Regions from separate parts of the Scopulibacillus cellulosilyticus genome, predicted to be linked through region 2. Evidence: riboswitches for the same ligand, from Rfam matches in the RefSeq annotation. Region 2 holds a riboswitch; each other region holds the start of a gene.

Region 1 (7,567 bases), on a different contig from region 2:
TGAATACGATTCGCGCCCTCTTGTATGAAGGGTCTGTCGGCAACGGTATTTGGATCGCGCTTGCCTGGTGCGTCGGCATCATGGTCATCGCTTACTTCTTCGCCATTAAAGCATTTAAACGCCAGTTAGGGTAAGCATGCGTTAGCTTAACAAGATAAATTAAAAAAAGTCGGTTCCTTAGCGTATGAAGTGACCCCATAAAGTTAGACAGATTATTTTCTTAGGCGGCTTGTAAGGTCTGAATTCGGTATTGTACCGGGCTCAGGCCTTTTAATTTTGCCTTTATGTGGCCGTTAAACTATTGGGAGCCTTTAACTGTTTATTCGTTCTTTATCCTCAAAATCAAAGTTAATATGGGAACAAGACCCCAAGGGGCAGTAATTACGCCAAACGGAACCCGTGCTTATGTTGAATGGATTTCACAGTTATCAAATTTGAAAACTATAAAAGTAATTTGATTATACAACTTATGTTGTGTTTACATAAAGCGCATTTTATAGGATACAAAACTTTATGCACAGTTTTACTCCGCATACTTATAAACATCCGGTCTCAGGTTTTCGAAAATTGGGATGTTTTGTTGTTGTTTTGCTACTTTCTGTATATCGATTTCTGCTGTTATGATTGCTTCTTGGTTGCCCGCTTCTTCTACGATGTTTCCGTTTGGGTCGATGACGATTGAATGCCCCGCATATGTGTTGCCGACATGATTTTCATTATTAACGTCCCCCACACTGTTACATGCAATGACATAGACACAATTTTCTATGGCTCTTGCTTTCAATAGTGTTCTCCAATGATCTATGTTTTTTGTAGTCCACTGCGCAACATAAAATATGATTTTGGCTCCTTGAGACGTTGGGTAGCGGGTAATTTCCGGAAAACGCAAGTCATAACATATAATTTGACTCGCTTTGATACCATTAATTTCAAATACTTCTGGAACTTCATCTCCACTAGTTAAATACAAATGTTCATCTAACATCGGCACGAGATGTATTTTATCTTTTTGATAGAGCAGCTTACCCGTTTTTGATACCGCAAAGGCTGTATTATAAATGTTGTCATTGCGTTTATTTGAAACTGAACCTGCAATAATATCCACGTGATGTTTGGTTGCTAAACTTTGGATAAAAGGAAGGCTTCTTGTTAAATTGATATCTGCTTTTTCCGCTAAATGGTGTAAATCATAACCGTTATTCCACATTTCAGGTATCACAACAATCTCAGTATCTGCTTCGAGATTTTCTTCAAATAAGGCTTTTATACGGCTTTCGTTTTGCTCAACTTCTCCTTCTATAATCTCAATTTGAAATAATTGTATTTTCATTTTTCTACCTCCTATTCATATCTAAATTTATAAATGGCATATAACTCATCATTGTATTTAACATCTTCGCCATGTGATGAAGATATGATAGAGGGTTTTATTTCATCTATAACTTGCCCGCTAGTAATATTTTCGTCCATATCAACTGTGAACTTTTGAATTGGTGGGTGTAAGGTTTCAGCATGAGAAATGAACAAGTCTCCAGTTAACAATACATTGTCATCTTTATGATGGTATATCACATGCCCCGGAGTATGACCGGATGTTAAATATATGTCTAGGGGTAAAGTTTTAATGATATTGTCACTTAAACCTTCAACTTGATGTTCAACACCTGTTGTTTCCTTTTCTGTTTTGTTTGGATATGGCTTTTCACCATTGATAAACGGAATTTCAATTTCGTGCGAGTATATAGGAATGTTTAATTCATCTCGTAAATACTTGGCACCATTAATGTGGTCCAAATGACCGTGTGTCAGTAAGATACTTTTGGGAACACCTAAAGATTTTGCTGCGTTCAACTGCGTACGTGCATATTCTTTCATTCCGGTATCAATGATATAAACATCCTTACCATCCACCACGTACCATGTATTGATTTTGACCGGAATGCCAACGACGGTTTTATAAGTAAGTTTATAAACATGTTCAGAGATTTGAACAAGTTCCAATTCATACACCTTCTTCTTATTTATTTGATATCATTAGTTTAATAAGTGAAAAAAGGTGTAACAAGAAGGCACATTTTTGTTACTGCCCATTGAGGTGAGAAAATGTCAGGCTTTAAAAGCGATCAATATGGTACTTGTACATTTACTGTAAAGCAAGCTTGTCCAATTGAATTAACAATGCATATTTTTGGTGGTAAATGGAAAGGCATCATTTTATCTTTATTGTCGCAATCACCAATGTATTACAATGCAATGCGCCGTGAAATACCAGGTATAAGCCAACGTATTCTTACACTGCAACTTAGAGACCTCGAAAATGATGGCATCATTGAAAGGGAAGAAACAAACGATAACCCTAAGAAGGTTTTATATTATTTAACAGCTCTTGGAGAAGATTTTGTCCCAATACTTAAATCTATAGAGACATGGGGCAACGCTTATTTATGTAAAAAGAATGAAAATAAAAGATCTTAAATTTTTGTCTTAGTTGACTTAATGATCGTTATAAGAACTCTAAACTGACCATCCTATGATATAAGGAGAATCAGTTTGGAGTTACATATCATTATTCTTTTCATCTTTTATATGAAAAAAGATAAAGTATAAACTAATGAAAAAGTAATATATAGCTGTAACAGATAAAGCATTCATGAAGCCTAATGAAAAATCATTGTTGTTAAGAAATACATTAATTAACATAAATACCAACATAAAAATTATGGGTGACATTAAAAAAAGTAATTTAAACAATAATTTGTTACTAAGACTCACTGCGAGTCTCCTTTTTAAAGTACTTTTGGGGTTATTTTCATGCACTAACTCAAATCAGTTGTTCTACTTTTTTAAATATCTCATAAACGCCATGCCTTTTTCTGTTTCGACTTTTTCAACTTTGATCCCTTTACCAGCAATCACATTGTAAATTTTGTCCGCTGTTTCGTAAATCTTGTTTTTTTCCAAATAAAAAACCTCCTCAATAAAAAGGGTATTCATAATATGAATTAATTTTTGAAATCCTTATATTATGAAACTCTCTAATGGTTTATCGTATGCAGGGGCATGTGGCGGTTACCCCCATATGTGTTTAGAAGTTAATTTACTTCCATGTGAGGGAAGCCACCGGCGCTATGGCAGGTGGTTTTGCTTACTCATGATTTAACCCTTTGAAAGGTCAATTTGGTTATTCGAGTTGATTTTGTAAGCGTTATCATTTATAATGTTATTAGGTTGAACAACAAATGTGGTTGTTATGGCATCTGGCGTAGGTGGGGCCAATGCTGCAGGGCGCATATATCATGGGTCCTTTTTTCTTTTGATAATTAATATTACTAGGAAACTGTTTTTAAAGCGATCAGGAGTTAAGAAAATTAAATGGTTCTTGAAGTAGAAATCAGAATCCCGCCCTTCGGCGGGATTTTTTTGAATTAAAGTACTATACACTCCTTGATAAGTTATCCACAGTTTATGGGGTCTGACCCCCGAAATGTGGATAAGCCTAAAATTTTCTTCACACTTTTTATGATTATTTATATGATAAATTAGCCGCGATTACTGAACGGGATGAAATGAACTGAACAATACTTTTAATTCAAATCAGCCTTTTTGTAATAAAAATTACTAATTTCAGTAAATTTTTTCGTTGAAAATGCTGTGAAATAAAACATTTTATTAAAAAATACTATTCCGACCCAAAAAGTCGGGTTGACTTTTCTGTTTATTATGATAAGATTTTAAATCAATAACACTTAATACTTATCAAGAGAAGGCGGAGGGATATGGCCCGATGAAACCCCGGCAACCTGTCCGTTGCTCAGCTCAGTTTTTCATTATATTACCAGAGTATGAGGATAAGGTGCTAAATCCAGCAAAATGGATACCATTTTGGAAGATAAGTAAGGTTGAGAAATTACCTCGCAGTCTTTCTGAAGTGGAGGCATTTCCTAATTTACTATCAAAAATATCTTGGTTAGCTTGATTGAGTTTATGCGTTAGGGCCAAGACGGCGGATAGTATATAGCAACTAGGAAATCATCAGCTAAAGACAGCTTGATGATTGCCAAGTTTTCTAATTGAAGGGGGGACTGAAGTGGGTAATAGTGAACAATTAGATCCAGTCATTTCACAGATAAAAGAAATGCTTAAATCCATGCATTTTGGATCAATTACACTTGTTGTCCAAAATGGTAAAGTCATTCAGCTTGAAAAAAATGAAAAAGTAAGATTAAAATAATACGCTGACTAGACAAACTAGAGGCGGTTTTAGCTTACGATTGTTCAAAGGGGTCCGGGAAGATTCTTTTCCTCTTTTTTTGAACACGTATTAAAAAGCTAAGGCCGCCTCTTTTGATGAAGGGAGTATAGAAAAATTGATAACGTATCAAAATTGGCTAACACCGGAATTATCATTTGATTCAAATTCTGAAACAAAGGGTGCGCTTGAAGTTCTTGAATGGGCTTATTCAACATATGGAGATGAAATTTTATATTCATGCAGCTTCGGAGTAGAGGGCATCGTTTTAATTGATCTCATCTCAAAAGTTAACCCGTATGCACATATCGTTTTTTTAGATACAGGATTACACTTTCAGGAAACTTATGACGTGATCGATCAAATTAAGGAAAAATACCCGAATTTGACGATTATATTAAAAAAGCCGCAGTTAACATTAGAAGAACAACAAGAAGAATACGGCAAGGAACTTTGGAAAAGTAATCCTAACTTATGCTGCCATTTAAGAAAGATCGAACCGTTAAAAGAATCATTGGATCATGTATCTGCCTGGATTTCCGGTCTAAGAAGGGAGCAGTCTCCTACACGAAAAAATGTCCAATATATTAATAAGGATGATAAATTTCACAAAGTGAAAGTTTGTCCGCTCATTCATTGGACTTGGAAAGATATTTGGAGATACGTTCATAAGAACCAATTACCTTATAATGTTCTTCATGATAAAGGATATCCAAGCATCGGATGCCAACCTTGTACACAGCCTGCTTTTAACGAACAAGATTTACGCTCAGGCCGGTGGGCAGGACAAGAGAAACTTGAATGCGGATTACATGTCAGTACAAGAGGAACGTCATCATGACATGGATAGCAATATTGGTTGGCTTGCTCTTTGCTCTAAATATTGGCGGGAGCGGAGCAGCCGCTTCCTTAGGTGTCGCTTACGGTTCTGGCGCTGTTAAAAAGGTTTACTATGCATTACTGTTGTGCTCAATTGGCATTTTACTGGGTGCAACCATTGGCGGGGGAGAAGTTATTAAGACGATTGGATCAGGGCTTATCAACGAAAAATATCTAAGTGTCCAAATCGTTATCATTATCTTAGTATCAGCCGCTTCCTCATTGTTTATGGCAAATATTATGGGCATTCCGCTGTCAACAAGTGAAGTGACTGTTGGCGCTGTAGTAGGTATAGGGGTTGCCTATCAATCTATGTATTTATCAAAACTCATCTTTATCATCATTTGCTGGCTTGTGGTTCCTGTACTTGCTTTTATAATCACAATTATCTTAAAGAAGCTTTTTGAAAAAATAAAACTAACCAGCTTTCTTGAAAATAAAACAATTTTATTAACGGTCTTGCTCATTATTGCAGGTTTTTTTGAAGCATTTTCATCAGGAATGAATAATGTAGCCAATTCTGTGGGCCCGCTTGTTGGCGCCGGTATCTTGAATATTGGCGAAGGAAAATGGATTGGCGGGATTGCTGTAGGTATAGGGGTCCTGCTTTTAGGAAGAAAAGTGATTGAAACTAACGGAAAGAAAATCGTTATTTTTTCAAAAATTGAAGGGATTATTATTTCGTCTACTGGCGCCAGTCTTGTTATATTAGCCTCAATTTTTGGCATCCCGGTTCCGATGGCGCAGATTACGACCTCTTCAATACTCGGAATAGGTTACACCAAAAATGGCGTGAATGTTTTTCAAAAAAGTATTGTAAAAAGGTTATTGAAAATCTGGATTGTATCTCCAATGTTTTCATTGATTTTATCTTATGTGTTTGTCCAGGCTTTTATTTTCTCAAACTGGTATGCCTTCGTTGTAGTCGTCATTGTTTTTGCTGCAACGATTGGAGGGATCAGTTTAACAAAATCAGTTGGATTGAAATTATTTCAGGACAAAATTGACTATAAAACCAAGTAAACAACTATGAAAAATGCGCATTTGAATGTGCATTTGATAGATAAGAAGAACCTAAAAACTTTGTAACAAAAATGAGGAGGAAATATTGATGACTATTGCACCGCATGGAGGAACATTAATCAATCGCTATCAACCAAATTATGAGGTTTCAAAAATCAAACATTCGGTGGAACTTGATGTAATTGCACTTCGTGACCTTGAATTAATCGGTATTGGCGCTTACAGCCCGTTAACAGGATTTCTTAATAAGAGTGACTATGACAGTGTTGTAGAGAACATGAGACTTTCAGATGGGACGGTTTGGTCAATCCCGATCACATTGCCTGTCGATGAGAATAAAGCATTATCTTTAAATGTTGGTGAAGAAACAAAGCTTGTCCATCATGGTGAGGTTTACGGGGTGCTGCGCATTCAAGATAAATTTAAACCAGATAAACTGAAAGAAGCGGAATTCGTATATCGGACAACCGAGCTTGCGCATCCTGGTGTCGTTAAGCTGTTTGAACGTCCGGCTGTTTATCTTGGCGGTGAGATTATCCTGACAAAAAAACCGGAGAAGTTATTCCCTGGTGAAACATATGAACCTGCTGAATCAAGACAGCAATTTGAAGAGCGCGGCTGGAAAACAGTAGTTGGCTTCCAAACAAGAAACCCTGTTCATCGTGCCCATGAATATATCCAAAAGACGGCGCTTGAAACAGTTGACGGGTTATTTTTACAGCCGCTTGTCGGGAAGACAAAGAACGATGATATTCCTGCAGACGTCCGTATGAAGAGTTACCGGGTATTGCTTGAGAATTATTATCCTAAAGATCGGGTATTATTAGGGGTCTTTCCGGCAGCAATGAGATACGCTGGACCAAGAGAAGCTGTTTTTCACGCAATGGTACGCAAAAATTATGGCTGCACGCATTTTATTGTCGGCAGGGACCATGCAGGTGTTGGCAACTATTACGGCACCTATGACTCTCAAAAAATATTCAGCAATTTTACTAAAGAGGAATTAGGGATTACGCCGTTATTTTTTGAACACAGCTTTTACTGCCTAAAATGCGACAGTATGGCATCGTTAAAAACCTGCCCGCATTCTAACGAGGACCGATTAATTCTTTCAGGAACAAAAGTAAGGACCTTATTAAGAAACGGGGAGGCACTTCCAAGCACATTTAGCCGTCCGGAGGTTGTTCAAGTACTTGTAGAGGGACTGGCAGAAAAGGTACCGCAGTAACGAAGGGAGCTAAGAAAATGTCTGCAAATATCACCTGGCATTCCGCGTCTATTTCAAAAGAGGAACGGAGAAGTCGAGCCGGACATCATAGTTTTGTGATCTGGTTTACAGGGTTATCGGGTTCAGGTAAATCAACATTAGCTAATGCTGTTGCCGGGAGGCTCTTTGAAGATAATCTGCAATCTTAT
Region 2 (7,567 bases):
GCTGTTAGTCGTCATAATCTTGAAGCATAATCTTATAGCCTTTTCTTAATTCATTCTCTGCCAAAATATAAGATACCTTTAGACATGTAACCTTAAAAAATTACTTATTAATTTCGAATGTCGCTCTTAAAACTCCTAATTTCGCTCTTAATTTCTGAATAACGCTCATAATCTTAATTTCGCTCTTAATTCCTGAACGTCGCTCATAATCTCTCAATTTCGCTCTTAATCCCTGAATATCTCTCTTAAATCTTGAGAAAACAAGCGAACCGCCATATTGACAAACAATCTTTAAAAGCTGACATTAAATAATTTACTGAATATACAAACCAAAAGGCATCATTCAGACTGAATGATGCCTCTTTTTATACCTATAAACTTTTCATAAAACGTCCCATTCTTGTTACAGCTTCCTGGAGTTGTTCAATGGATGTTGCATAAGAACAGCGGACATGCCCCTCACCGCTGTCACCAAACACATTTCCTGGGACAACTGCCACACCTTCGGCAAGTAATAATTTTTCTGCAAATTCTTCTGATGTTAAGCCGGTGCTCTTAATCGAAGGAAATGCGTAAAAGGCTCCGCCGGGCAGGTAGCAATCGAGTCCGATTTCATTTAAGGAGTCAACGATAAAATGGCGGCGTTGACGGTAACTTTGCACCATGTGGCTGACATTTTCCCTGCCGTTTTGAAGCGCTTCAAGCGCCCCGTATTGCGCCATAGTTGGTGCACACATAATCGTGTATTGATGAATTTTCAGCATCCCTTTAATAATCTCTTTCGGCCCGGCAACATAGCCTAACCGCCAGCCTGTCATAGCGAAAGCTTTTGAAAATCCGGAAATTAATATGGTTCGCTCTTTCATTTCAGAAATAGACGTTAAGCTGATTGGCTTTTGATCAAAAGTAAGCTCAGCGTAAATTTCATCAGATAAAAGGATCAGATCATGCTTTTCAATAATTTCAGCAATAGATGCCAACTCCTGCTTTGTTAATGCCGTTCCAGTCGGGTTATTCGGATTACAGAAGATGACAGCCTTCGTTTTTGGCGTAATCGCTCTTTCTAATTGTTCAGGCTGTAATTTAAAATTGTCTTCACTCTTCGTATGAACCGAGACAGGTACACCGCCGGCAAGTTCAACCGAAGGGGCATATGAAACAAAGCAAGGTTCAACAACAATAACCTCGTCTCCAGGGTTTACAATCGCACGCAAAGCTATATCGATCGCTTGGCTTGCACCAACAGTAACAATAACCTCTTCTTCAGGGTTATAGCTGACACCAAAATTATTCTCTAAATAACCTGAAATTTCTTCGCGTAAAGCTGGTAATCCCGCGTTTGCTGTATATGCGGTATAACCTTTCTCTAAAGAATGAAAACTTGCTTCAATGACATGCCACGGGGTGACAAAATCCGGTTCACCAACACCGAGCGAAATCACATTATCCATTTGAGATGCCAAATCAAAGAAGCGGCGAATGCCTGAAGGCTTCATTTTTTTGACTGTATCTGATAAATAATCCTGCTTCGTCTTTAATTCCATTAGAGTCACGGTGACACCACTATCCTTTTATCTTCTTGTTCCCCGTCAATAACAACACCATCATGTTTATATTTTTTCAAAATAAAATGAGTGGTCGTTGAAACGACAGAGTCTAACGCTGACAGTTTTTCAGAAACAAATTCGGCAACCTCTGCCATTGTCTTTTCTTCAATCGAAACAGACAAATCATAAGTGCCGGACATTAAATAAACTGCCTTAACTTCAGGAAATTTGTAAATTCGCTCGGCAATTTTACTGAACCCGACACCGCGCGCAGGGGTTACTTTAACATCGATCATCGCGGTCACCCCATGGTTATCTGAAACTTTATGCCAATCAATCAGCGTTGAATATCCAAGAATCACCTTATCCTTTTCAAGCTTATTAATAATATTTTTAGCCTCTTCAACTGTAAGCTGAGTCATTTTTGCTATTGTATCAATATCTAAACGGCTGTTTTTCTCCAGTATTTGCAGAATTTCTAATTCTTTTGTTTCCATAGGGTTCACCCACCTGTTTACAATTAGTCAATCAACATTATAGCAAACTATTCGACGGACAGAAGGATTTTTTGTAAATCAAAAAAACCTTTCAATCTAAGTGAAAGGTTTTCCAACTAATATTGCTTTATCTCTACTAAGCTAATAATCTTCAATAAATGCTTCAAATGAAGCTAATATTTCATCTTGTATTTGTGGGTTTTGATAGACAGGATCCAGTAATTTATTTAAAATTGTTTTTTTATCTTCGATGGGTAAAGAGCTTTCCTGAATCTTTTTGCGGCATGTAAAGAGAAACTCAAGATAATCGTCATAAGATTCATCAAATCTATCAGAAAGATTGTCTCTGATTTTTTTCGCTAAACTGGGACTTGCCCCATTTGTAGAAACACTAATTGTCAGCTTTCCTCTTTTTAAAACAGCCGGGACTTCAAAATTCCCTAATTCAGGCTGGCTCACGACATTAACGAGCTGCCGGCTGCCCGCACTGTCAGCAATTTGCCGGTTCACGTCCTTATCATTTGTAGCAGCAATGACAATAAACGCATCAATAATGTCCTCCGGCTCAAAATTCTTTCGGTACCAGGTAACTTGACGGTTTTCAATAAACTGATTTATCGCATTGGAAACATCAGGACTCACAACTGATACACATGCGTTAGATTGAAGAAGAAAAGCTATTCTTCTTGATGCAACGTGTCCCCCGCCGACAACGACAGCCTTTTTACCAGTTAAATCCAGATTAATTGGATAGTGGGTCATGAACCTTTCCTCCAAGTTCGGGAATGAGCTCCTTGACACGCTCTAATAAAACATCTTTCAACTTTGAATGGTAACCAAGATATTGACATAGCGTGAAATTTGGCTGATATGACTTTAAATTGTCTATTTCCTTCTGGATATCTTTCATCAAGATACCGGTAAAAAGAAGATATGGAACGACAAAAACTTCGCTGTATCCAGAACTCCCAGCCTGTTCAAGCCCTTCTTTAAAAGATGGCCGGGCCGCTGTTAAATAGCATACCTTTACAGACTGAAAACGATATTTATTTTGCAGCATTTGCGCTACCTGTGCCATACGTTTCTTAATATCAGGGTCGCTGCTTCCTCTGCCCACAAGCAGTACCATGGCATCCTTTGATTTATCCGGGCTTTTTTCGCGAATTCTTTCCGCTAAGATATCAACAATATTCTCATGAACACCCAACGGACCGCCGTAATGTATTGATATATTCGGAAAACGCTGTTTAGCTTTTTCCAGTTCTAACGGGATGTCTCTTTTGATATGTTTTGCCGCAAGAAGAAGCACCGGCTGAACAGCAATATTTGTCGCCCCTTTATTAACACAGCGCTCAATGCCCTCAAGAATGTTTGGTTCCGCCAGTTCCAAAAAGCATATTTCCTGAATCGGCACTGAAATTTGCTTTATGCACTGTTCGATAAAATCTCTTGCCTGCCTGGTTGCTTCTGGAACACGGCTTCCATGTCCAATGTATAAAATCGCCTGCATAATCTCACAACTTTCCTGAGTTAAGATGACAAACGCTCTGCTTCATTTTTATTAATTTTTTCAAACCATTGTATCTTTTCCCGGAGATGTACAACTTCCCCGACAACTATCATTGTCGGATTTTTTATTTGATATTGTTTTGCCTTATCAACAATATTTTCCAATGTTCCTGTAACAGTTTCCTGTTCTTCTGTTGTACCCCAGTGGATGAGCGCGACCGGTGTTGTTTTTTGACGTCCATAAGCGATTAGCTTTTGTGCAATGTCAGGCAGCTGACCGACTCCCATATAAATGGCCAATGTGTCAATGCCTTTAGCCAGGCACTGCCAATAGTGTTCCGCGTCTTCCTCATCCCTGCGGTGGCCCGTTACAAATGCGACCGATGAGCTAAAGTCCCGGTGAGTCACCGGAATGCCCGCATAAGCAGATGCCGCTATCCCCGAGGTAATACCCGGAACAACCTCAAAATCAATGCTATTTTTAGCCAGTATTTCAGCTTCTTCACCGCCCCTGCCAAAAACAAAAGGATCCCCGCCCTTTAATCTTGTGACAGTCTTTCCGGCCTTAGCGAGTTTCACTAACCAATGATTAATTGTCTCTTGTTTCATCGTATGGTAATTCGGCAATTTCCCGCAATAAATGAGATCAGCTGCCTGATCTGCATAATTCAGTAAATCTTTATTAATCAAATGATCATATAAAATGACATCGGCCTTTTTAATACAATTCATCCCTTTTACCGTAATTAAATCAGGATCTCCAGGCCCTGCGCCAACAAGATAAACTTTACCCACCGTGAACCTCTCCCTCAAGCATTTTTGAAAGTACTCAATAAATTCCATTACCTTTATTTTTTAAATTTTCTTTATTTCAATCAGAGAACAAAACCATGTTTTCCAACTTATTTACTGGGTTTAATTTGATTTTCATTGTAGACAGTTAATAGTTAATTGTCAATTACATAATTTAAATCTCTTGATTTTTTATTTGAAAAACTTGGTTTTGCGATTTACGCCAAGCCTTTATTTACATCTGAGCTTCTTTACGACAAGCCAATCCTTTTATTATGTACAATTGGACTAATAAGGCATAAAAAGTTTCAATATTAGTTTGACAATTGGAAACTGTCATGATAAACTCCATTTTAAGTTAAATGATTTGAATATCCCATCTTATTGAGAGAGGCTGAGGGACTGGCCCTTTGACGCCCGGCAACCTGTCCGGCACTCAGAATAGCATCTTATTTTTGCTTACCTGAGTCCCGGACAAGGTGCCAATTCCTGCAAAGCGATTGCTTTGAAAAATAAGATGTTTAATCTTATTGGGGCCTCTCTACTTTGTAGCGGGGCCCTTTTAACACTTAAGAGACATAATAAAAAAGGAGTTGGGGAGAAAATGACAACAGTAATCAGTTCTAATTTAGGCTATCCAAGGATTGGGGAAAACAGGGAATGGAAAAGAACACTTGAAAAGTTTTGGTCAGGTAAAATTGACAAAGAAACTTTTCTGGAAGATATTCAAAAGCTGCGTCTTAATCACCTGCAAAAACAAAAGGATCAAGGCATTGACCTTATTCCTGTCGGTGATTTTTCATTATATGACCACGTCCTTGATACATCTGTTATGTTCGGCGTAATACCAGAACGCTTCGAATACAGCGATGGTCCGGTTTCGCTTGATACTTATTTCGCAATCGCACGCGGCAATCAAAAGGCTGTTGCATCAGAAATGACTAAATGGTTCAATACAAACTATCACTACATAGTTCCTGAACTTAATCAGGCTGAACCAAAAATCACAGAAAACCGGCCGCTGAAGTTTTTCCGTGAAGCAAAAGAAAAGCTTGGCATCAACGGAAAACCGGTCATACTCGGCCCTATCACTTACTTAAAGCTTTCCAAAGGATACAAGCCTGAAGAATTCAAGACGTTGCTTGATAAATTTGTACCGCTTTATATTACAGTTCTGCAAGAGCTTGAAAAGGAAGGTGCTGAATGGGTACAAATTGATGAACCTATTCTAGCGACATCATTGCAAGCTGAAGACATCGAAATTTTTAAAGAAGTATATGAAAAACTCTCTTCTTCTTTAACTAAACTAAATATTTTACTGCAAACTTACTTTGAAGGATTAGATTATTATCAAGAAGTTGTAAATCTCCCTGTACAAGGTGTCGGACTTGACTTTGTACATGATGAAGGAGAGAACCTTGCTTCAATTAAAAAATATGGTTTTCCAAAGGATAAAGTTCTTGCTGCAGGGATTATTGACGGCCGAAACATTTGGCGTTCCAACCTTCAAGCAAAGCTTGAATTGCTTGAAGATATCATTGAAAGTACAAGAATTGAAACGCTTTTCGTCCAACCGTCTTCAAGCTTGCTTCATGTGCCTGTTACTGTAAAGAATGAAACTAAACTTAATTCTACATTAGTAAAAGCACTATCTTTCGCCGATGAAAAACTTGAAGAAATCTCCTTGCTTACTAAGGGGCTTAGCCAAGGCAAAAGCGCTGTTGAAACAGAAATCACTCAAAGTGCGACAGCCATTGAAGCGTTAAATCAATCAATCAGCCGTAATAATACTCAAGTACGTGATGCCATTCGAAATCTCTCCGGTTTTTCAAGCGATCGGAATTCATCGTTCAAAGAACGTTATAAAATCCAGCAACAAGAGTTCCAGCTTCCGCTTTTACCGACAACAACAATCGGAAGCCTGCCGCAAACACCGGAAGTCAGAAAGGCAAGAAGAGCTTGGAAAAATGGTGAATGGACCAATGAGGAATATGATCGTTTCGTTAAAGAACAAATGGATGAAGCCATTGCCCTTCAAGAGGAAATCGGTTTGGATGTCTTCGTTCACGGCGAGTTTGAACGAAATGACATGGTTGAATATTTTGGTGAAAAGCTGGGCGGTTTTGATACATCCTCTAACGGCTGGGTACAATCTTACGGCTCACGCTGCGTTAAACCGCCGTTAATTTACGGAGATGTCCATTTCATTGAGCCAATGACTGTTAAAGAAAGCGTCTATGCGCAATCATTAACTGACAAACCGGTAAAAGGCATGTTAACTGGACCGCAAACAATATTAAATTGGTCATTTGTCCGTGATGATATTCCGCGCTATGAAGTCGCTTATCAAATTGCCTTAGCACTAAGAAAAGAAGTTGAAACATTAGAGGCTGAAGGCATTAAGATGATTCAAGTGGATGAACCTGCGCTTCGTGAAGGGCTTCCTTTAAAACAAAACAAATGGGAAGCATATCTTGAAAAGGCTGTATATGCCTTTAGACTGTCAACATCTTCAGTTCAAGACAGCACACAAATTCATACACATATGTGTTATTCGGAATTTGATGACATCATTGACGCAATCAGCGCTCTTGATGCCGATGTTATTTCAATTGAGGCAGCCAGAAGCCACGGAGAAATCATCCGTACTTTTGAAGAAAAAGGTTACGATAAAGGCATTGGCCTTGGCGTATATGACATCCATAGCCCGCGTATACCTGAAGTTAAGGAAATTGAAGATATTTCAAACCGCGCTCTTCAAGTTCTTGATCCTGAATTATTCTGGATTAACCCTGACTGCGGCTTAAAAACCAGAAAGAAAGATGAAGTGGTCGGCGCATTGAAGGCAATGGTTGAAGCTGCCAAAAAAATAAGAGAGCAAGCGGCTGTTTCTAAAGCATAAAAATTAAAGTACTTTTCGTAAAGGGAACAAAGCAGCTGTCTGAATATGCTTCCTTGAAGCTATGCGACCATAATAATCTCGGATAAAAACACCTCCAGTTAGGAAAAATAACTACTGGAGGTGTTTTAATGACACATAGAGAAGAAAACCGTACACATCGAGGAAAAGTTGCATCTTCAGTTAATCCCCAAGGCTTATCTGAAGATACTGCTGATCAACAGCCGAAATCCCAGCTTGAACAAAGAGCTAAGAAGAAAAATACTAAAATTTAAATCCACAGGATTGAACCTGTGGATTTTCTATTCTGTCCATTTCAATAA
Region 3 (7,567 bases), on a different contig from region 2:
AGTTGATAATTGCTGTCAGATAATGACAGCGGCGGTTGAGTGAGATGGTGCCCGTACAGCGACATTGTAATACCCATTGCTTTTGTTAATTTACCTGGTCCATTTGTTAAAAGTTTCTTTTTTGATAAAGTTAATGGTTGAGTTAATATTTTTCTTCTCTTGCACATAAGGTCAATCCCGTCAGTTGGTTCTAAAGCCCGAATTAGGATAGCTTCGGGCTTTTCTTTTGGCCCGCTGACAATATTAAGGCAGAGATGCATGCCATAAATAAGATAAATGTAAGCGAAACCCGCTTCCCCATACATAATTTCTGTCCGTTTGGTACGTTTTCCTCCAAAGGAATGGGCAGCACGATCTTCAGGGCCCATATATGCTTCAGTTTCAACAATCACTCCGGACGTTGTTCCTTGATCCGTTTTATGAATAATTGTTTTGCCTAATAATGCTTTAGCAAGGTCCAATGTCGGACGATGGAAAAATCCATTGGTTAGATTCATAAACACTTCCGTCTCCTTTTGAACATAATCTTATTATATTAAAAATTCTAGATAACCATCCATTTAACAGTAGACTTGTCTATATTCATTAATAATTGGCCATAATGATTAAAAATATGGTTGAAGCGGTGGTTAATAAATGGAAAAAAATTTATTGCGCATGGCGGTGGAAACACGGAAAAAGCGCTTAATTAACAATTTGATATTAACTAATACATACAAGTATGATAGAAATGAGCTTCATCATTTAACTTTGACAGAACTCGAGCAAGAATGGGAGCGCTGCAGGCATTTCAATTCTGAAGTTCAATTTAAATCTCATCATTAATCAAACTTGCCAATCGGCAAGTTTTCTTTATACTATCGGTATATCTTGGCAACTTAGAAGCAAATTCGACGCAGTTGCCAAGATAAGGTCGATAGTATAAGTGCATCTAAACCTCTGTCTACGCCCTTCAGGCTTGCCAATCGGCAAGTTTTCTTTATTTCTGGATAAAAATTGGACAATAACAGTGCAACTTGCTTAAAATAAAATTGGGATACTAACAGGATGGAGTTAAAAAATGATGGATTCATTTACTTTTGAAGATTTTTATCAAAATCAGGTTACATTTTCCTTTAAAGATCATCCTTTTTCAAGCTCGCCAAAACATGTTTGGGTCATAAGCCGTTTCCATAATCAGTGGTTGTTAACTCAACATCCGAGAAGAGGATGGGAATTCCCGGGTGGAAAAGTGGAAAAAGGGGAGAATGCTGAACAAGCGGCCGTTCGCGAAGTGTATGAAGAAACCGGTGCAGATGTCTTAGATTTGTATTATATTGGTCAATATAAAGTGGACGGAAAAAGCGGGGTAATTATTAAAAATGTCTATTATGCAACCATTGGGCAAATTAAACTTAAAGATAATTACCTTGAAACAAATGGACCAATACTTATTCATGAGATACCAAAAGATATTAAGCATTCTAATCAATACAGCTTTATGATGAAGGATAATGTACTTCAATACAGCCTGGAACGCATTTGTGAAAAGTTTTTAAAAAAGCCTTAGGGTCGGTACCCTAAGGCTTTTGATAATATGTTATTCTAAGAAGATTCAGGGGCAATAATTTATCTAGGTCCGGCTGCTTTAATTTCTTCAGAGACATGTTTGAATTTCTTGAAGTTGTCTTTGAACTTTTTGGCAAGCTCGCGGGCCTTTTCTTCGTATGCTTCTTGGCTTGGCCAAGTCTTGCTTGGCTGCAGGACATGATCAGGAACACCTGGGCAATGAAGCGGAATATTTAATCCGAAAATAGGGTCGAGCATTGATTCTTCGTTACTTAGTTCACCGTGTAATGCAGCTTGAACCATCGCTCTTGTATAGGCGAGATTAATACGTTTGCCTTCACCGTATGCACCGCCGGTCCAGCCGGTATTAACGAGATAAACGTCCACTTGATGACCGTCAATTTTTTCTCCAAGCATACTAGCGTATTTTGCTGCTTCTAAAGGTAAAAATGGTGAGCCGAAGCATGTAGAGAAAGTCGCTTCAGGTGAAGTAACGCCTCTTTCTGTACCTGCTAATTTGCTCGTATAACCTGATAAGAAATGGTACATTGCTTGCTCTTTTGTAAGTTTGCTAATCGGCGGCAGAACACCAAAAGCATCAGCTGTTAAGAAGATAATGGTGTTAGGATGGCCGGCAAGGCTTGGTAAAATAACATTCGGTACATTGTGAATGTCATAAGCTGCACGTGTATTTTCCGTATATTTATTATCATCGTAATCAGGTTCGCGGGACTGTTCATCAACAACGACATTCTCTAAGACAGAACCATAACGAATGGCATTCCAAATTTGCGGTTCTTTTTCCTCAGACAAATGAATTGTTTTGGCATAACACCCGCCCTCAATGTTAAATACACCGCTGGCAGACCAGCCATGCTCGTCATCACCAATAAGCTTTCGGTTTGGATCATTTGATAATGTTGTTTTGCCGGTTCCTGAAAGACCAAAGAATAATGCCACGTCACCCTCTTCGCCAACGTTTGCGGAACAATGCATAGATAGGATGTCTTGATTTGGCAAAATGTAATTCATAACGCTGAATATTGACTTTTTCATTTCTCCGGCATATTGTGTACCGCCAATTAATACAACGCGTCTTTTAAATGATATGATAATGAATGCTTCAGAGTGTGTGCCATCAACTTCAGGATCGGCTTTAAAGCCTGGTGCCGAGACAATCGTGAACTCAGCGCTGTGAGTTTTTAATTCTTCAGCTGTCGGACGGATAAAAAGCTGTTGGGCAAATAAATTATGCCAAGCGTATTCATTGACAACTTGCAATGATAGGCGCGATTCAGGGTCTGCCCCTGCAAAACCGCGGAAAACAAAGCGTTCTTCTCTTTTTTTCAGATAATCAATCACTTTGAAATATAATTTCTCGAAAACACTTTCATCAATAGGCTGATTGTTTCCCCAGTCAATTGTACCTTCAATTTCCGGCTCTTTTACAATAAACTTATCTTTAGGGGAGCGTCCAGTATATTTTCCGGTATTTGCCGCCAGGGCACCGGTATTTGTTAAAATGGCTTCTTTTTTCTCTAAAGCTTTCTCGATAAGGTGTGAAACCGATAAATTCATATACGTATGATCTAATTTTAGGCATTCATCTAATTTTGAAGTAAATGGCATTGTTTTCATAGTTAAAAACCATCCTTTGTGTTAATTTCAATCCTTTATAAGTTAGAATTAGTATAACATATTTTATTCTTTAGTCCATACTAATTGCGAATTATTTTTAAAAAATATACGTTGGAACATATAAATGGGTATTGTCCTAAGTAAATGGGGATTTTTGATGGTTATTTCAGATATAATAATGATATCTCTAATTTTTCAATCCAACATATTTAACTATCTAAATAGTATAACCTAAAATATATTAATTGTATTTAGACAATTTGATTGTTTATTGACAGTTGTTGTCGCCTGCGCTATTCTTAGTAAAAACGGCTGCTCTTATCCTGAGTAGGTGGAGGGACAGGCCCTGTGAAACCCGGCAACCACCCGGCGCCTAAATAGCGTAATCAGCGCAGTTCTGAGTGCTGGGAACGGTGCTAACCTGCAAGGTTAGTTCAACCTTGACGATAAGAGGCGAGAGTTATAATGTCCTTGTCCTCAGTTGGAAAGGGCTTTTTTCATGCAAATTTTCAGGGGCACGAGTACCGTTTTCATAACATATTATTTCATTATTATATTTTGGGAGGATTAGGATGACAAAAAAATATTCTAGACGTTTGTTCACTTCTGAGTCTGTAACAGAAGGCCATCCTGATAAGATTTGCGACCAAATTTCGGATGCCATTTTGGATGAAATCATTAAGAGTGATCCAAATGCGCGTGTCGCCTGTGAAACTACAGTCAGTACAGGATTGGTTCTAGTTGCTGGAGAGATTACGACTTCAACCTATGTTGACATACCTAAGGTTGTCAGAGAAACAGTTCGTGAAATTGGTTATGACCGGGCGAAATACGGTTTCGATTCAGAAACTTGCGCGGTATTAACATCAATTAATGAACAATCTCCTGACATTGCCCAAGGCGTTAACCAGTCACTTGAAGCGCGTGAAGGCCAAATGACTGATGACGAAATAGAGGCAATTGGCGCAGGTGACCAAGGGCTGATGTTCGGCTTTGCTGTTAATGAAACACCTGAATTAATGCCGCTGCCAATTTCGCTTTCCCATCAGCTGTCAAGACGCCTGGCTGAAGTGAGAAAGAACGAAACAGTTCCTTATTTAAGACCGGATGGAAAAACACAAGTAACTGTTGAGTATAATGAAGAAGGAAAACCTGAACGTGTTGATACAATCGTTATTTCCACTCAGCACCACCCGGAAATAACATTAGAACAAATTAAAGAAGATCTTATCAACCACGTCATTAAACCGATCGTACCTGAAGAATTAATTGATGAAAATACAAAGTATTTTATTAATCCGACAGGGCGATTTGTTATCGGCGGACCTCAAGGCGATGCCGGTTTAACAGGCCGTAAAATCATTGTTGACACTTACGGGGGATATGCCCGTCACGGCGGCGGTGCTTTCTCCGGAAAAGATGCTACTAAGGTTGACCGTTCCGCGGCTTATGCAGCGCGTTATGTCGCAAAAAATATTGTTGCGGCCGGATTAGCAGATAAATGCGAAGTCCAACTTGCTTATGCTATTGGTGTTGCAGAGCCGGTATCTATCTCCATTGATACTTTTGAAACCGGCAAGGTAACCGAAGAACGCCTTGTTGAACTTGTTCGCAAACATTTTGACCTTCGTCCGGCAGGTATTATTAAAATGCTTGACCTTAGAAGACCTATTTATAAACAAACAGCAGCTTATGGACACTTCGGCCGTACTGATGTTGATTTGCCATGGGAACAAACAGACAAAGCCGAACTTCTTAAAACCGAAGCTTAAAAAAGCAAGAGGAGCTGATCACAATCAGCTCCTCTTTTTATAAACTACTCTTCTGTAATCTGCCTTTTATATGCCTGCCCTTTTTCGACATATTCACGGCGGATCCTTGCCATGTCCTGGATATCTGCTTCATTTAAAGGCCGGATGACCTTTGCAGGACGTCCAAAAGCCAGTACATTCGGAGGGATGACTTTTCCTTGAGGAACAAGGCTTCCCGCACCTATAAATGCCCCTTCTCCAATTTCTGCGCCGTCAAGGATAATAGATCCCATGCCAATCAAACAATTCTTACGTAAAATCGAACTATGAATGGTCACCTGATGACCGACTGTCACATCGTCTTCTATGATAAGCGTACGATTAGGGCTTTGGTGCAGCATGCTTAAATCTTGAATGTTAACCCTGTTGCCAATACGCGTCGGTGCGACATCACCGCGTATAACCGTTCCAAACCAAATGCTCGATTCTTCCCCAATCTTGACATCACCGCTGATAACAGCATCCGGCGCAATAAATGCGCTTGTTGAAATTTCAGGGTAAACCCCATTGTATGGTAAGATCATATGTATTCACCTCCTGATAACTTAGTATAATAAAGTAAAGCCTCTATTAATGGGAGGGTTTTTTCTCCCGCTAACGGTTAGCAGAACAAATCGGATAAAGAAAGTATGAAAAAATTATAACATATAAGGGGTGGCACAAGTGTGGGCTTGGGAAACCAAAAATGTGCCTAAAGGCGTTATCGTCATTGTTCATGGTTCCGGCGAGCATCATGGGCGTTACCAGTGGCTAAGAGATCAATGGCTGAATGCGGGATTCCATGTTGTCATGGGGGACTTGCCCGGCCACGGAAAAAGCCCGTCAAAAAAAGGACATATCGAAAGCTTTAATGAATATATTAATTCAATTGAATTTTGGGTAAAGGACGGAAAAAAGTTTCAGCTGCCATTATTTCTTCTCGGCCACAGCCTGGGCGGATTGTCGATAATAAGAATGTTGCAAGAAAAAAGAATACACGTTCAAGGTGTTGTTTTATCTTCGCCTTGCTTAGGGCTTACTTTTCCTTTTCCGGCACTGTTAAAGAAAACAGGATATTTATTAAACGAAATAGCACCGGAATTATTAATTCCTACCAAAAGATCGGCAGGCAACAAAAAGGCAACCCGTAATGAAGAGGTTTTAAAAAGAGATGCTGAAGACCCTCTTATGCTTACAAAAATTTCAGCGCGGTGGTATTGGGAATTAGAAACTGCGATGGAAGAAGCTTTTCAAAATATAGATAAATTCCCGGACCTTCCTATGCTTATTTTACAAGCAGGAGATGATAAAATAGTTAATAAGCATTCAGTTAAAGAATGGTTCGACTCTTTAAATATAAAAAATAAGACCTATAAAGAATGGCCTGGTTTATACCATGAAATATTTAATGAACCCGAAAGAAAAACTGTTTTTCAACATGCTTTAACATTTATCGAAAACAATATGTCGTCTGGAGGACTGTTTAGTGAAAATACCTAAAAAACCTTTTGGAATGATGACACAAATTTATCGAAAAGTTCTTCCAAATGTACATCAGGAATTAGAGAAGTGGAAAGAAAAAGCAATGGCTATACCGGATGAAGAGTTGAGAAAGCAAGCCTTGGCAAGTATTCAAACCAAAACTTTTCACTGCGAAGGCGGTTCAATTTACAGCCTTCTTGCTAAAGATGAGTATCAAAAGGTTATCCGCTTTATTGTTGCTTATCAAACAATCAGTGATTATCTTGATAATCTTTGCGATCGAAGCGTTTCACTTGATCCGGCGGACTTTCGGGCATTGCATGAATCAATGCTTGATGCGCTCACTCCAGGTGCAGATCTTAAAGATTATTACCGGTTCCGCAAGATAACATCTGATGACGGCTACTTGGCTGACTTGGTTAGGACATGCCAAGATTTTTTGAAACATTTGCCGTCTTTAAAAGATATTCAGCCGTCTCTCCATGAATTGGCAGGTTTTTATTGTGATCTCCAAGTACATAAGCATGTTAAGCAGGATCAGCGGGTGCCAAGGCTGCAAGAGTGGTTTCGCCGGTATCAAGAAAAATTGCCGGAAATGAGCTGGTATGAATTTTCTGCCTGCTCCGGGTCAACGCTTGGAATCTTTTGTATCGTTTCATATGCAGCTGGTCAACATCATATGAAAGACTTGGCCATTCAGCTGAAAGAAGGATATTTCCCCTGGGTGCAGGGATTGCATATTTTATTAGACTATTTTATAGACCAAGAAGAAGACAAACAGGGCGGCGATTTAAATTTTTGTTTTTATTATGAAAGCGAAGAAATGATGATGGACAGATTCAATCATTTTATTGAACAAGCTGATGAAAGCATCTCAAATCTTCCCGATGTTAATTTCCACAAGATGGTTAACAGAGGGTTATTAGGTATTTATTTAGCTGACAAAAAAGTAGCCAAACAGCAGCAAGTTCGCATCCTGGCAAGGAAGATTATGAAAAAGGCCGGCGGTGCCGGAATGTTCTTTTTTATTAACGGCTGGCTATATCGCCGTTTTAAGCCAAGTGTATAACTTGTTTTACTAAATGATATGAGAAAAGGCTTCTTTCTTA

Evidence for each region. Region 2 has a riboswitch for S-adenosylmethionine ahead of metE (5-methyltetrahydropteroyltriglutamate--homocysteine S-methyltransferase). Riboswitches for the same ligand answer to the same signal wherever they lie in the genome.
Region 1: another riboswitch for S-adenosylmethionine. It lies ahead of ACFQRG_RS18855 (YezD family protein); the one in region 2 lies ahead of metE (5-methyltetrahydropteroyltriglutamate--homocysteine S-methyltransferase).
Region 3: another riboswitch for S-adenosylmethionine. It lies ahead of metK (methionine adenosyltransferase); the one in region 2 lies ahead of metE (5-methyltetrahydropteroyltriglutamate--homocysteine S-methyltransferase).

What each region holds. Positions count from the first base shown of each region.
Region 1 is NZ_JBHTCO010000041.1:81,997-89,563, reverse strand. Features, by position in the region: gene ACFQRG_RS18885 (ABC transporter permease) at 1-134, shown strand, start outside; gene ACFQRG_RS18875 (carbon-nitrogen family hydrolase) at 524-1,330, opposite strand; gene ACFQRG_RS18870 (MBL fold metallo-hydrolase) at 1,342-2,001, opposite strand; gene ACFQRG_RS18865 (winged helix-turn-helix transcriptional regulator) at 2,104-2,475, shown strand; gene ACFQRG_RS18860 (hypothetical protein) at 2,836-2,961, opposite strand; SAM riboswitch class I at 3,751-3,896, shown strand; gene ACFQRG_RS18855 (YezD family protein) at 4,088-4,231, shown strand; gene ACFQRG_RS18850 (phosphoadenylyl-sulfate reductase) at 4,368-5,090, shown strand; gene ACFQRG_RS18845 (inorganic phosphate transporter) at 5,087-6,151, shown strand; gene sat (sulfate adenylyltransferase) at 6,240-7,379, shown strand; gene cysC (adenylyl-sulfate kinase) at 7,397-7,567, shown strand, end outside.
Region 2 is NZ_JBHTCO010000044.1:31,958-39,524, forward strand. Features, by position in the region: gene ACFQRG_RS20525 (aminotransferase) at 372-1,544, opposite strand; gene ACFQRG_RS20530 (Lrp/AsnC family transcriptional regulator) at 1,550-2,044, opposite strand; gene ACFQRG_RS20535 (NAD(P)-binding protein) at 2,186-2,806, opposite strand; gene ACFQRG_RS20540 (sirohydrochlorin chelatase) at 2,787-3,554, opposite strand; gene cobA (uroporphyrinogen-III C-methyltransferase) at 3,575-4,348, opposite strand; SAM riboswitch class I at 4,724-4,864, shown strand; gene metE (5-methyltetrahydropteroyltriglutamate--homocysteine S-methyltransferase) at 4,950-7,247, shown strand; gene sspL (small, acid-soluble spore protein L) at 7,376-7,519, shown strand.
Region 3 is NZ_JBHTCO010000014.1:12,127-19,693, forward strand. Features, by position in the region: gene ACFQRG_RS11330 (DNA-3-methyladenine glycosylase) at 1-497, opposite strand, end outside; gene ACFQRG_RS11335 (Fur-regulated basic protein FbpA) at 637-825, shown strand; gene ytkD (RNA deprotection pyrophosphohydrolase) at 1,064-1,549, shown strand; gene pckA (phosphoenolpyruvate carboxykinase (ATP)) at 1,609-3,177, opposite strand; SAM riboswitch class I at 3,502-3,639, shown strand; gene metK (methionine adenosyltransferase) at 3,759-4,958, shown strand; gene ACFQRG_RS11355 (gamma carbonic anhydrase) at 5,003-5,521, opposite strand; gene ACFQRG_RS11360 (alpha/beta hydrolase) at 5,661-6,476, shown strand; gene ACFQRG_RS11365 (tetraprenyl-beta-curcumene synthase family protein) at 6,463-7,527, shown strand.